One region of the Kribbella sp. NPDC050124 genome, then DNA from elsewhere that is predicted to be linked to it. Evidence: riboswitches for the same ligand, from Rfam matches in the RefSeq annotation. Region 1 holds a riboswitch; the other holds the start of a gene.
What was found. Region 1 has a riboswitch for FMN ahead of ribD (bifunctional diaminohydroxyphosphoribosylaminopyrimidine deaminase/5-amino-6-(5-phosphoribosylamino)uracil reductase RibD). Riboswitches for the same ligand answer to the same signal wherever they lie in the genome.
Positions count from the first base shown of each region.

Region 2: linked by a shared signal. The riboswitch ahead of ribB (3,4-dihydroxy-2-butanone-4-phosphate synthase) and the one ahead of ribD (bifunctional diaminohydroxyphosphoribosylaminopyrimidine deaminase/5-amino-6-(5-phosphoribosylamino)uracil reductase RibD) in region 1 are both predicted to bind FMN.

Region 1 covers NZ_JBITJU010000008.1:262,639-269,811, reverse strand. The annotation lists gene ACIBL3_RS21105 (bifunctional 3,4-dihydroxy-2-butanone-4-phosphate synthase/GTP cyclohydrolase II) at 1-195, opposite strand, end outside; gene pnuC (nicotinamide riboside transporter PnuC) at 197-865, opposite strand; gene ACIBL3_RS21095 (riboflavin synthase) at 862-1,473, opposite strand; gene ribD (bifunctional diaminohydroxyphosphoribosylaminopyrimidine deaminase/5-amino-6-(5-phosphoribosylamino)uracil reductase RibD) at 1,474-2,502, opposite strand; FMN riboswitch at 2,642-2,775, opposite strand; gene ACIBL3_RS21085 (serine/threonine-protein kinase) at 3,217-4,428, shown strand; gene ACIBL3_RS21080 (VWA domain-containing protein) at 4,951-7,002, opposite strand.
Region 2 covers NZ_JBITJU010000001.1:974,758-981,930, forward strand. The annotation lists gene ACIBL3_RS04895 (carbohydrate ABC transporter permease) at 1-477, shown strand, start outside; gene ACIBL3_RS04900 (sugar phosphate isomerase/epimerase family protein) at 511-1,506, shown strand; gene ACIBL3_RS04905 (transketolase) at 1,503-2,414, shown strand; gene ACIBL3_RS04910 (transketolase family protein) at 2,411-3,379, shown strand; gene ribB (3,4-dihydroxy-2-butanone-4-phosphate synthase) at 3,363-3,986, opposite strand; FMN riboswitch at 4,078-4,211, opposite strand; gene ACIBL3_RS04920 (DUF4038 domain-containing protein) at 4,264-5,763, shown strand; gene ACIBL3_RS04925 (sugar-binding transcriptional regulator) at 5,789-6,760, shown strand; gene ACIBL3_RS04930 (threonine/serine exporter ThrE family protein) at 6,760-7,173, shown strand, end outside.

The DNA of each region.
Region 1 (7,173 bases):
CTCCATCGGGACGCAGACCACGCCGGAGCTGTACCGGATCAGGAACGCCAGCAGCTCCGGTGTCGCCTTGGACGCGGCGAAGATCAGGTCGCCCTCGTTCTCGCGGTCCTCGTCGTCGACCACGATCACCGGCCGCCCGGCCCGCATCTCGTCGATCGCGTGCTCGATCGTGTCCAGCTTCAGCACATCACCCATGTCAGCCCACCACCACTGGTTCCGGAGCCACGGTCCGCTCCCGGTTCTGGATCCGCCACCAGGAGGCGAACCCGACGACACAGAACAACCCGTAGACGATGTACATCGTCGCCGACGGGTAGAACTTCGCCTGGATCAGCAGCGGTACGCCGACCACGTCGACGGCGATCCAGATCAGCCAGAACTCGACGAACCCGCGAGCCATCCCGTACGTCGCGAGGATCGAGCCGGTCAGGATCCACGCGTCCCACTGCGGTCCCCACGAGCCGAGCTCGCGCAGGACGACGTACGAGATCGCGTAGAGGACGACCGCGATGCCGAGAAGTTCGAGCCGTTCACGCGTGGTCGCCCACCGCGGCTGCACTGCCTTGCCCGCACCGCCGTGGCGGGTCTGGTACCAGCGGTACCAGCCGTAGAGGCTGACCAGCGCGAAGAACACCTGGCGACCGGCCTGACCCCATAGATCCTTGTCCTGCGGCGTGTCGAAGATGCCGCCGACGAAGACGGTGAACAGCAGGACGTTGCCGACGATGCCGACCGGCCACGCGGCGACCAGCCGGCGCATGCCGAACAGGGCGCTGCCCAGGCCGAACACGTTGCCGACGATCTCGCGAACGAGCACCGGCGAGCCGGCGATCTCCACCTCCGAGTGCAGCAACCAGTCGATCACTGGTCCCCTCCTTTGGCGGTGAGCAGCCGCTCGACGTACTTGGCGATCACGTCGACCTCGAGGTTGACCGTGTCGCCGACCGCGTTGCGGCCGAGCACAGTCAGCTCGAGCGTGGTCGGGATCAGGCTGACCCCGAAGGTTCCGGTCGCGTCGTCCACGTCGGTGACGGTCAGGGAGACGCCGTCGATGGCGATCGAGCCCTTCTCGGCGACGTACTTGAGGATCTCGGGCGTGGTCGCGACGCGAACGTCCTCCCAGTGCTCGGCCGGCGTGCGGCTCGCGATCGTCCCGGTGCCGTCCACATGGCCCTGGACGATGTGCCCACCGAGCCGGGCGTGAGCCGTGACCGCACGCTCGAGGTTGACGCTCGAGCCCTTGTCCAGGCTGCCCAGGCTGGTCCGCTTCAGGGTTTCGCGCATCACGTCGGCGGTGAAGACGCCGGCACCGTGCTCGATCACCGTCAGGCAGCAGCCGTTGACCGCGATCGAGTCGCCATGCCCGGCGTCCTCGGTCACCTTCGGGCCCCGAATGGTGAGCCGGGCGGCGTCTCCGTCCAGCAGGTCCAGCGACTCGACGGTGCCGAGTTCTTCGATGATGCCGGTGAACATCTACTTCCCTCCAAGAGGAGTCAGGGTCAGCCGGACGTCGTCGCCGAGACGGGTGACGTCCGCTAGCTTGAACCGCCGAAGGTGGTCGATCGATTCCGCGCCGAGATCGCCGATCGCGGCGTACCCGGAGCCGAGCACGGCCGGGGCGACGTACGCGACGATCTGGTCGACCAGCTGGGCGCGCAGGAAGGCGGCGGCCAGCGTCGGGCCGCCCTCGAGCCAGAGGTGCCGGATGTGGTGGTCGTCGAGCTGCCGGAGCACCTCGGCGGGGTCGTGCGTCGGCAGGATCAGTGTCCGCGCGCGGTCGTTGCGGACCCTCGCGGTCTCCGGGATCTCCCGGTCGCCGACCACGACCCGCAGCGGCTGCCGGGCCGCCGGTACGTCGTGCTCGTCGCGGACCGTCAGCTCCGGGTCGTCGTCCAGCACGGTCTGGGTGCCGACGGCAATCGCGTCGCACTCGGCCCGCTTGCGGTGTACGTCGGCGCGCGCGATCGGTCCCGTGATCCACTTGCTGGTCCGGTCCGGCGCGGCCGACCGCCCGTCCAAGGTAGTCGCGAACTTCCAGGTGACGAACGGGCGGCCCATCCGGACGCTGTGCAGCCACACGTGGTTGACCGCCTCGGCCTCCTCCTGCAGCACGCCCTCGATGACCTGGATGTTCTTGTTCCGGAGCGTCTCGGCGCCGCCGGCGGCCTGCCTGTTTGGGTCCGGTACGGCGTACACGACCCGCGCGACACCGGCCTCGATCAACGCGTCGGCACACGGCCCGGTCCGGCCGGTGTGGTTGCACGGTTCGAGCGTCACGTACGCCGTACCGCCGCGGGCCCGGTCGCCGGCCATCGTCAGCGCCACGATCTCGGCATGGGGGCCACCGGCAACGGCATGGAAGCCCTCACCGACCGGATGCCCGTCCCGGCCGGTGACGACACAGCCGACCACCGGGTTCGGGTGGGTGCTGCCGATACCCTTCGCGGCCAGCTCGATCGCACGCCGCATCCAGGCGACGTCGATCGGCGAAGCGTTGTTCACTCACGGTCCCTCGTTGTCACGGACGCACTCCGGGGGTCGTGACAACCGGCGCAAACGCACTGCCGTCCGGGGGTCGCTCGCCGCACCTCGCGGCAGACCTTGTGGGTCGCGTTGCCGAACGTCAGAGCGCACCCGCCGATCGCGTGCGCCTCCCATCCGGACTTTCACCGTCGGTCCCGGAATTCCACCAGGTCAACCGGCCGCTCAACTGCTGCGGCCGGGTCGCGGACTGTCACCGCCGGCTCGGAATTACACCGACCCCGGAGCACGCGAGTGGGTTCACTCGTACTTCAAGTGTGCCACCCCCACCCCACCCCACCAGGACCCAGGTCACATCCTGGTCACCCCCACCCAACGCTCACCCCCACCCTCAGCCCCACCCCAACGCCCACGACAAGCGCCCGCACCCCCCTCAGGCCACCCCACCCCAACGCCCAGGACAAGCGGCCGCACCCCACCCCAACGCCCAGGACAAGCGGCCACACCCGACCCCATCAGCCCAGCGCCACCCCACCCAACCACCTTCGCGACCATGCCCCGGCCGCCGGTTTGGTTCACTGTCGGCGGGCTGATCCCCACCGACAGCTGTTTCACCGCTGACGGGTTACAGCACGGCATCGGTGCGATAACCCGGCAGTGACTGGTAGGTCGAGGTGGCTGGGGGCTCGTGGTGGTTGGGGTGGGCTCGGCTGGTGGGGCGGTAGGTTTTCGTCGGTGGAGGCGTTTGCGGGGCGGTATCGGCTGATCGATCTGATCGGGACCGGCGGGATGGGCTCGGTGTGGCGGGCGTGGGACCTGCGGCGGTCGGCGTACGTGGCGGCGAAGGTGCTCGGGCAGCACGACGCCGCGACCCTGCTGCGGTTCGTCCGGGAGCAGTCGCTGCGGATCGAGCACCCGCACGTGGTGGCGCCGCACGGGTGGGCGGCTGACGACGACAAGGTCGTGTTCGCGATGGACCTCGTCCGCGGCGGCTCGGTTGCGACCCTGCTCGGCGACCACGGCCCACTACCGACGTCGTACGTCGCCGTACTGCTCGACCAACTGCTGCACGGCCTGTCCGCAGTACACGCGGCCGGCGTCGTACACCGCGACCTCAAACCCGCCAACCTGCTCCTCGACGCCACCGGCAAGGGCCGCCCGCACCTGCGCCTGTCCGACTTCGGCATCGCCGGCCTGCTCGACGAACCCCGGATGACCCGTCACAGCACAATCCTCGGCACCCCCGGCTACATTGCCCCCGAACAACTCGCCGGCGCCGATCCCGACCCCCGCCAGGACCTCTACACAGTCGGCGCCGTCGCCGCCGAACTCCTCACCGGCGAACGCCCCGGCCCCGACGGCAAACTCCCACCCGTCGAAGGCCCCCTCGCCGAGTTCATCCACCGCAGTACGGCGACCGACCCCACTCACCGCCCCACCACAGCCCGCGGTGCCGGCCGCCTCCTGGCCGAGTCCGGCGCCCTCCCACCCACCTCCACCACCCCCTGGTCCACCCACCCCGACTCCCCCGAAGTCTTCGACCAACTCCCACCCCTCCCACCCCCATGGACCCCCACCGGCCCACCCCCAACCAACCCCATCCCAGCCCCAACCCCACCACCATCAACCACCAACCCCGCCCACTACCCAACCCCGCCGCCCGCCCCAGAACCCACCACCCCAACAACCCCGACATCAACCACAGGCCCCGCCGACGCCAGCGTCGCCGCCCGCCCCGCCATACCCACCCCCGCCCGAATCCACCCCTCGCACACCCCCGCCACATCCCCGACCACCTCGGCATCACCCGCCTCGGCATCCCCCGCCTCCGCTACCACCACCCAGGCCGCTCGCCCCGGCAGTCGCCTGCTCGTCTGGGTCGCCTCGTTGAGCTTCACCGGAGCACTAGCCCTCCTAGGAACAGCCACCTGGCTCGTCCTCAAGTAGCACCAAACCCCAGACGGCTCCGGAGCTTGAGAAGCGCCCCATGACCGCTTGGTCAGCAGCAGGTCCGCTCAGCTCGCCGTACGGCGGTCGAGCCGGAGCTCCGGCGGTCCGGCGGTCGAGTCGGCGGTCCGGCGTTAGGCGGGCGGTCCGGCGTTAGGGCGGGCGGACGGCGGTGAGTTGGCCGTGTGTCTGCTGACCGAGTTCTGCAACGTCGGTTGGAGGGACCGGTTGGCCCACCGAGGGTTTGCACGTTGCTGACGCGTGCGAGGCGCCGGGGTGGAGTGGGGCGAGGGCAGGCCATGGCGTTGGTTGGCTCGGAGTTGCCCGTGCGATCGGGTGTCCAAGGGCTGGAGGCCCGCTAGCCGCAGGCTCCTGGCTCCTCCTTAACTGAGGCCTGACGCGGGGCAGGTTCCAGGGGCTACTGAGGCGGGATGCGTCACGGGTGAGATCAACAGCACGGCGCCGGCTGACGTGGGCAGAGCCCGGGCTGTGGGCCCGGGCTCTGGTGGGGTGCGTGGCGGGTTAGTTGTACGGCGGTTGGGACGGGCGTTGGCCGCGTTGGTTGGGGTGGCCGCTGGGATTGGGGTGGTTGGGGTACTGCTGGGGGCCGGAGCGCCATGCGGTGGCGCTTGGTTGGGTTATGGCGGGCTTTCGGCGAAGGCGGAGGAGGGCTAGGGCGCCTACCAGGAGGAGGACTACGCCGCCGCCGGAGAGGCCGGCGATGAGGGCGATGGGGGTGGTGTCGGTGGAGTTGGGCGGGTTGCCCTGGACGGGGCCGCCGGCCTGGGGGGTGCTGCCGTTTTCGTTCTCGTTGCCGGATTCCGAGGGGGTGGCGGTCGGTGACGGGGTGACTGAGGTGCCGGCGACGGGGGTGGCGCCGTCGACGTACTCGGGCTTGCCGGTGCCCGGCGTACCGACCACTCCGACTGTCAGCGTGATCGGGACAGTGAAGGCCCTGTCGTTGTCCTTGCGGGTGAGTGAGACGGCGACGTAGTACTCGCCGGGCATCGAGGTGCCGGTGTCCTGGTTGTTGGCGCCGTTTCGGTTCAGGTAGCGGATCTCCTTGGTGGTGATCGCCTGGACCGTGCCCTGCCTGGTCAGCACGCCGCGCTTGCCTGCTCCTCCCGGCACGTTCTTCGCGAACACCGAGTACACGTCTTCACCGATCGGTGAGATCAGTGCCGTGTCCAGGTAACGAGTACCTCCGAGTGCCTCACTGGTCGCTGCGCCGAGCTTCGGCACCGTGAACTGGGCCTGGATCCGCTGACCCCAGTCCGCCTTCACGCGGTACAGCTGAAGCTCGCCCGGCATGATCGTCGTCTTGTAGCTGCCGGGCTCGAGCAAGGGAGCGTCCGGGAAGCTCGATCCGGGGACGATCTCGCGCGGGGTCGTGCCCGGCATCTGGGTCCACACCGGGTCGCCGGCCTCTGCGGGCAGGTTCGCCGTCGACGTCACCGGCGGCTCCTCGTCGATCCGCAGCTCGAACGGCACACCCTTGAGTTCGCGGAAGTCCTTGCCCGGTGAGACTGTCAGCACCAGTTGCTCTTCGTCGGCGCACTCCTTCTGCCAATCCGACCAGCTCGAGGCGGTGCCAGTCGCCAGTCCTTGGTCGCTGCCGAACACCCGCGGATAGCTCCAGCCACACTGGTCGCCGCCGAGGGTCTTCAGCTTCACCTCGGCCTGGACCACCAGCTCTTCGCTCGGGATTCGCCGGAAGCTCACCCCGGCCCGCAGGGTGGATCCCTTGATGCTGCGCTTGATCAGGTAGTAGAGGGCGGTCTCGTCGCCGCCGAACGTGTCCGAGTAGTGGCCCGGGGCAACAACCGGCGCACCTTCCTGCTGCGGCCCACCGTGGATCGGGGTACCGGAGATGCGGAACGGGCGGAACGCTCGGGTCGACAGGCGGTCCAGGCCGGCCTCGAGGTCGATGGTGGAGTCCGCGTCGTAGTAGTCGCCGCGGCCTTCGCGGGCGACGCACTGCAGCTGGGTGCGGGCCTTTCCGCCGACGCGGAAGCCGACGACGTCGATCTTCAGGTCGATGCCCTGCTTGGCGATCGACCGCGCCACCTCGCACGGGTCGGGCGCGCAGGTCGCCTCACCGTCGGAGACGAGCACGATCGTGCGCTGACCGGTCGGACCGAGGTCCTTCGCGGCTTGCTGCAGCGCGTACCCGATCGGGGTCTCGCCGTACGGCTTGTACTTCGCGATCGCGGCCTGCAACTGTGGCCGGTTGTCCGTCCCGATCGGCACCGTCAGCTGGGTATCCGTGCACGCGCCGGGCTGGCTGCGCTTGAAGACCGTCGCGCCGTACACCCGCAGGCCTACCTCGGCCTCCGCTGGGAGCTTGGTCATGACGCGACCCAGGGCGGTGCGCGCGGCGACGATCTTGGTCTGCCCGTCGCCAGCCGGCTCTTTCATCGAGCCGGACGAGTCGAGCACCAGGACCAGCTTGCTGTTGCCCGGGTCGGGATCGGCGTACGCGGACCCGGTCGCCAGGCCGGCCAGTAGGGCGGTCAGCGTGATGGCGAGGATCGCCCACACCGCGGGGCGGCGGTGCCGCTGCAGAGCCGTCATCGTTTCCTCCAGTGAGATTCGCTGCCGCAAACACTGACCGTTTGCGATCGCAAATGTCAAGCGGCGATCCACACCTCTTGCGCGTGCCACCTCGTCCACAAGTCGCGGGAGGCGACTGGAAATTCGCGTTCGCAACTGCGAAGATGGTTTGCAGTCGCTATCACGGCGGCG
Region 2 (7,173 bases), on a different contig from region 1:
TACATCACCATCGTGCCGGTCTTCATCATGATGCGCCAAGCCGGTGCGACCGACAGCATCTTCGGGCTGATCGGGCCGTACCTGGCGTTCGGCATCCCGTTCGAGGTGCTGGTGCTGCAGTCGTTCTTCCGGCAGATCCCGGACGAGATCATCGAGGCGGCCAAGGTCGACGGCGCCGGCGACTGGCGGGTGTTCTTCACGATCATCCTGCCGCTGTCCCTGCCCGCCCTGGTCACGGTCGCGATCCTGGACGCGGTGGCGACCTGGAACGAGTTCCTGTTCGCGTTGATCCTGCTGAACTCCGACGCCAACAAGACGATCCCGGTCGGACTGCTCAACTTCCAGGGCCAGTTCGCCAACAACAACACCGGTCTCGCGGCGGGCATCCTGATCGCCGTGGTGCCGATCCTGATCGCGTACACCCTCCTGCAGCGCTGGATCGTCGGCGGCCTCACCGCCGGCTCTCTCAAAGGCTGACCGAAACCGCCCCACACGAAGGAGTAACCACCAATGACTGACATGCCGGTCTTCGGCGCGGGTATCTGGCACTTCGCGACCTACAAGGACCGCTACGCCACCGACGGGTACGGCGACCCCGTCGGACTGCTCGAACAGATCGACCGCGCCGGCGCCGTCGGCGACCTGTCCGTGGTCGACCTGAACTGGCCGTTCGCCGGGTACGACGGGACGCTGGACGAGGTCAAGGACGCGCTGCAGCGCAACAACCTCAAGGCGATCGCGATCACGCCGGAGATCTACACCCGCGACTTCGTCAAGGGATCCTTCACCAACCCCGACCCCGGCGTCCGCAAGCAGGCGCTGGAGCTGATGCACAACGCCACCGAGCAGGCCTTGGACCTGGGCTGCTCGTACGTGAAGCTCTGGCCCGGCCAGGACGGCTGGGACTACCCGTTCCAGGTGGACTACCACGACATCTGGAACCTGGCGCTGGACGGCCTGAAGGAGCTCGTCTCCGCGCACCCGGACATCAACTTCGTGATCGAGTACAAGCCCCGTGAGCCGCGGGTGAAGATCATCTTCCCGAACGTCGCCCGGACGCTGCTCGGAATCGAGAAGATCGGCCTGCCCAACCTCGGCATCCTGCTCGACTTCGGGCACTCGCTGTACGGCCAGGAGACCCCGGCCGACGCCGCCCAGCTGGCGATCGACTACAACCGGCTGTTCGCGATCGACGTGAACGACAACCTGCGTGGCTGGGACGACGACATGGTGGTCGGCTCGGTGCACCTGGTCGAGACGTTCGAGTTCTTCCACACGCTGCGAAAGAACAACTGGGAGGGTGTCTGGCAGCTGGACCAGTTCCCGTTCCGCGAGGACAGTGTCGAGGCGGCCAAGCAGGCGATCCGTTTCCTCAAGGCGGTGCACCACGCGCTCGACGTACTGGACGACGAGGCGTTGGCCGCGGCGCAGGCGTCGCACGACGCGCTGGCCGCCCAGAAGCTGGTCCAGAAGGTGCTGCTGAGCTCGATGGCGGAGATCGTATGAGTCTGACGGTCGAACACACGACGATGCCGGTGCTGGGCAGGCTGCCGATCCACAGCAGCCGGGCCGAGCAGGTGGCGCACATCGCCGAGGCGGCCCGGCAGATCCGGATCCAGGACCTCAAGCTGGTCCACCACGCCGGCGCCGGCCACATCGGCGGCGACTTCTCCGCCATCGACATCCTGGCCACCCTGTACGGCGCGGTGCTCGACATCACGCCGGAGACGGTGGCCGATCCCGAGCGCGACCGGTTCATCCTGAGCAAGGGGCACGTCGCCGGCGCGCTGTACACCACGCTGGCCACCTTCGGGTTCCTGCCGGTCGACGAGCTCGCCACCTTCCTCAAGCCCGAGTCCGCCCTGAACGGGCACCCGAACCGGAACAAGGTCGCCGGGGTCGAGGCGAACACCGGTCCGCTCGGCCACGGGCTGCCGGTCGCGGTCGGGCACGCGCTGTCGGCCAAGCTGGACGTGTCGATGCGCCGGACCTACGTGCTGGTCGGCGACGGCGAGCTGCAGGAGGGCAGCAACTGGGAGGCGATGATGGCGGCCTCGCAGTACCAGCTGGACCGGCTGACCGTGATCGTCGACCGGAACCGGCTGCAGCAGGGCGCCACCACCAAGGAGACCAACGACCTGGATCCGCTGCCGGAGAAGGCGATGGCGTTCGGGTTCGCGGTGGTGGAGGTGAACGGCCATGACCACGGCGAGCTGCTCGACGTGCTGTCCGCCGTACCCTTCCGGCCCGGCAAGCCGACCTTCGTGATCGCCCACACGCACAAGGGGCACCCGATCTCGTTCATGAGCAACAACGTCGCCTGGCACCACCGGGTGCCGGACGCGGCGGAGTTCCGGCAGGCGCTGACCGAGCTGGAAGCTGTTGTTCCCGGATACGCCAAGGAGCAGGCATGACCGTTGTCGACACCACCTCGATCGCGGACCAGCCGCGGTACGACTGCCGGGACGCGTACGTCGAGACGCTTGCCGAGCTCGCGCACGCGGACCACCGGATCGTCGGGGTGGTGAACGACTCGGTCGGGTCCAGCAAGCTGAACAGCTTCCGCAAGGCGTTCCCGGACCGGTTGATCAACGTCGGGATCGCCGAGCAGGACATGGTCGGCGTCGCGTCCGGCCTGGCCAACGGCGGCCGGATCCCGTTCGTCTCGGCCGCGTCCTGCTTTCTGACCGGCCGCGCGCTGGAGCAGATCAAGGCCGACGTCGCCTACTCGAACACGAACGTGAAGCTGTGCGGGATGAGCCCGGGCGTCGCGTACGGCGAACTCGGCCCGACACACCATTCGATCGAGGACATCGCCTGGCTGCGCGCGATCTCCAACATGACCGTGATCGTCCCGGCCGACCCGATCGAGACCGCGGCCGCGCTGCGCTGGGCGGCGGCTTCGGACGGGCCGGTGTTCATCCGGGTCAGCCGGATGAGCGTGCCGAAGGTGTACGCCGACGACTACGAGTTCCGGCTGGGCAAGGCGATCACGGTCCGGGGCGGCGACGACGTGACGCTGATCAGCAACGGGACCGTGCTGTGGCGGGCGCTGGCCGCGGCCGAACAGCTCGCCACCGAAGGGATCTCGGCCCGGGTGCTGTCGATGCCGACGGTGAAACCGCTCGACGTCGAGGCCGTGGTCGCGGCCGCGCGGGAGACGGCCGGCATCGTCACCGCGGAAGAGGCGGTGTCCGGTGGCGGCCTCGGCGGTGCGGTCGCGGAGACCGTCGTACAGCAGCATCCGGCGCGGGTGTCGATCCTCGGGATCCCCGAGTTCGCGCCCACGGGGTCGGCCGGGTACCTGCTGGACCGCTACAGGCTCTCGCCGGAGGGCATCGCGGACTCCGCCCGCCAACTGGTCAAGACAAGTAGCTGACCAGGTCGGCGATCGAGATCATCGCGAAACCGTGAGTGTCGGCGAACGCACGCAGGTCGGGCCCGGTCATCAGGGTGCCGTCGTCGTTCATCAGTTCGCCGATCACGCCGACCGGCGGCAGCCCGGCCAGCCGGACGAGCTCGACGGTGGCCTCGGTGTGACCGGGCCGCTGCCGGACACCACCTTCCACTGCCCGCAGCGGGAGGATGTGACCGGGCCGGATCAGGTCCGTGGGCTGCGCCGCAACGTCGGCCAGCACGCGGACGGTCCGGGCCCGGTCGGCGGCCGAGATGCCGGTACCGATCCCGCTGCTCGCGTCGACCGACACCGTGTACGCGGTCAGCAGACTGTCCTGGTTGTCCGGCACCATCAGCGGCAGCTCGAGCCGGTCGAGGACCTCCGGCGCGGCCGGTGCGCAGACGTAACCGCTGGTGTGCCGGACCAGCAACGCCATCAGTTCGGGGGTCGCCAGGCTCGCGGCGAAGGTCAGGTCGCCCTCGTTCTCGCGGTCCTCGTCGTCGACGACCACGACGGGCCGTCCCAGGGCGATCTCGTCGATCGCGCGCTGGATGGTGTCCAAGTGCGTGGGTGCTGTCGCGGAATGCACGGTCGTTGTCCTCTCGGCCTGGCACTCCGGGGCAACGACAAGCTCCGCGGGCACGTCCGGCCACGACGACGGCAGCGCACCGCGAAGACTGCCACGTGCGTCTTCCCATCCGGACTTTCACCGTCGGTCCCGGAGTTCCACCGGGTCAACCGCAGTTCCTTGCGGAGCTGCGGGTCGCGGACTGTCACCGCCGGCTCGGAATTTCACCGACCCCAGAGCACGTGTGGTCTTGCTGTTCGCCGGTCAGTCTATCCGTCTCAACCACCCTTGGAGTGTCATGTCCATCTCAGTCTGGCGTGAGGTCGAGCTGTCGCTGACCCGCACTCACGACGAGCCGTACGCCGCCGAGGAGTGGGCGGACTTCGAGCACGAGAGCGGTCTCCGGCTGCGGCGTCCTGCGTTCTGGGACGGCGGTGACATCTGGCGGGTCCGCTTCGCCGCGCCGTCACCCGGCCGGTGGACCTGGACGAGTGGCTCGGACAGCGGCGAGCTCGACGTGGAACCGGCCGATCCTGACCAAAACAACCCGTTCTACGCGCACGGCTTCTGGCGGATGTCGCCCGGCGGCCGCAGTCTGGTGCACGCGGACGGCACGCCCGCCATCCTCGCCGGGGACACTGCGTGGGCGCTGCCCTGGCGAGCGACCCCCGAGCAGGTCCGGGAGTACGCCGCCGACCGGCAGGCCAAGGGGTTCAACGCCGTCCTCCTGATGACCGTGCAACCGGACATGCGTGCTGTCGGTCCGCGCGACCGGACCCAGGACGAGGGCTTCGCGGTCGGCTTCGAGGACCTCGCCGACGGACACCTGAACCAGTTGAACGTCGAGTACTTCCAGTACCTCGACGAACTGCTCCGGATCCTGGTCGAGCACGGGCTGGTCCCGGTGCTCCAGCCTGTCTTCCACGGCTTCGGCTGGAAGGGCCTCGACGTCGCCGGCACCGTCGTACCGCCGGCGGAGTACGCCCGCTACTGCCGTTACCTGGTCGCCCGGTACGGCGCTCAACCGGCGATCTACCTGGTCGGCGGGGACGGCTCGGGTCGCGAGCCCCAGATCGCAGCCGGCGGGGCCGAGGTCCACGCGACGGACTGCTACGCCCAGCCGACGGGCATCCACTACCGCCCACACATCCATGCGGACGCCCACCAGGACGCGGACTGGCTGGACTTCCAGTGGTGCCAGACGGGCCACAGCGGTGAACACGTGCCCGAGCGGGTGGCGGACATGTGGCGCAATCAGCCCGTCAAGGCGATCGCGAATGGCGAACCGACGTACGAGAACACCGGGCGGACCGGCGTGGCGACCGGCTGGTGGCAGGGGCACGAGGCGTGGAGCAACCTGTGCGCGGGCGGCACGATGGGCGTCGTCTACGGCGCCGGCAGCCTGTGGCAGTGGAAGCTGCATCCCGACGAGCCGGGGCACTCGGACTACTTCGCTGCGCCGGGCGCGGGCTGGCGGGAGGCGGTCGGCTTCGAGGGGTCGTCGTACCTCGGTCTGCTCACCAAGATCCTGCGTGGACTGCCGACGACCGACATGGAACCGGACTGGACCCGGGTGATCTCCGGCCGGGCGCTGAGCGTGCCGGGGCGGCTGCTGGTCATCTATCGGGAGCACGGCGGCACGGTGCCGGTGTTCGACGACGACGTACCGCTGCCGTACACGATCGTGGACCCGCGCGACGGCTCGGTGGTGGCCACCGGCAAGCGCGACTCGCCGCGGGCCGTCCTCCCCGACGCCGGTGGACAGCCCCGCGTGTACATCTGCCTGGCTGACCTATAGTCGTCGTCTGTTAGGGGGTCTCGACGTGAACAACCGCGCGGTGCGCCAGCCAGGGCTGGACGAGTTGCGGCTGCTGGCGAAGGTGGCCCGGATGTACCACGAGAAGGGCATCCGGCAGCCGAAGATCGCGGCCGAGCTCAACCTGTCCCAGGCGCGGGTCTCGCGGATGCTCAAGCAAGCCGTCGAGGTCGGCATCGTGCACACCGTGGTGACCATGCCGAGCGGGGTGCACAGTGACCTCGAGGACGAGCTCCAGGGCCGGTACGGACTGCGGGACGCGGTCGTCGTCGACACCCTCGGGATGGCGGACGACGTCCTCCCGGCGCTCGGCTCGGGCGCCGCGGCGTACATCGACATGACGCTCACCGGCGGGCACGTCATCGGCATCTCGTCCTGGAGCGAGACGCTGATCAGCGCGGTCGACCGGATGCCGCGCAAGAGCGTGCCGGTCGTGGACCGGGTGGTGCAGATCGTCGGCGGGCTGGGTGACGCGGCGGTGCAGATGCAGGCGACCCGGCTGACGGCCCGGTTCGCCGAGCTGACCGGTGGGATGCCGGTCTACCTGCCCGCCCCGGGCCTGGTCGGGACCCCGGCGGTCCGGCGGGCGATGATGAACGACGTGTCCGTTCGGGACGTTCTGGGCACCTGGGGACAGCTCACCGACGCCCTGGTCGGGATCGGCAGCCTCGAGCCCTCGCCGCTGCTGCAGCGCAGTGGGAACGCGGTCGCGGAGGCCGACCAGGACGAGCTGCGCCGGCTCGGCGCGGTGGGCGACGTCTGTTTCCGGTTCTTCGACGAAGAGGGAAAGCACGTGCGCTCGACGTTCGACCAGCGAGTCATCGGGGTGACCGCCAAGGAGCTTTTGGCGGTGCCGCGCCGGATCGGGGTGGCCGGCGGCGACCGGAAGTTCTCCGCGATCCGGGCGGCCCTGCTCGGCGGCTGGGTCAACATCCTGATCACCGACCTGGCGATGGCCAACCGGCTGCTCGACGCCTGATGGATCGCGAGGAGCAGCAGGACGTCTACCGGACGCTCGACCTGGCCCTGCGGGTCGGCGAGGTGCTGCTGTCCAGCGGCGCCGGTACGGCGGACGCCACCGCGACCATCCTCGGGGTCACCGCGGCCGGCGGGCTGCGCGGCTGCGAGGTCGACATCACCTTCACCTCGATGGCGATCTCGTACCAGGCGGCGCCCGACGTCGCGCCGGAGACCCACATCCGCCTCGTCCGCTACCGCTCGCAGGACTTCTCCCGGCTGACCGATGTCGATCGGCTGGTACGGCGACTCGCCCGGGGCGACGTGACCCGGGACGAGGCGAGTCGTGAGCTGGCGCGGCTGACTTCGGCGGGACCGCCGTACCCGCGCTGGAGCGCCGTATTGGCCTGGGGTGTGATGGCGGGTGGCGCGACG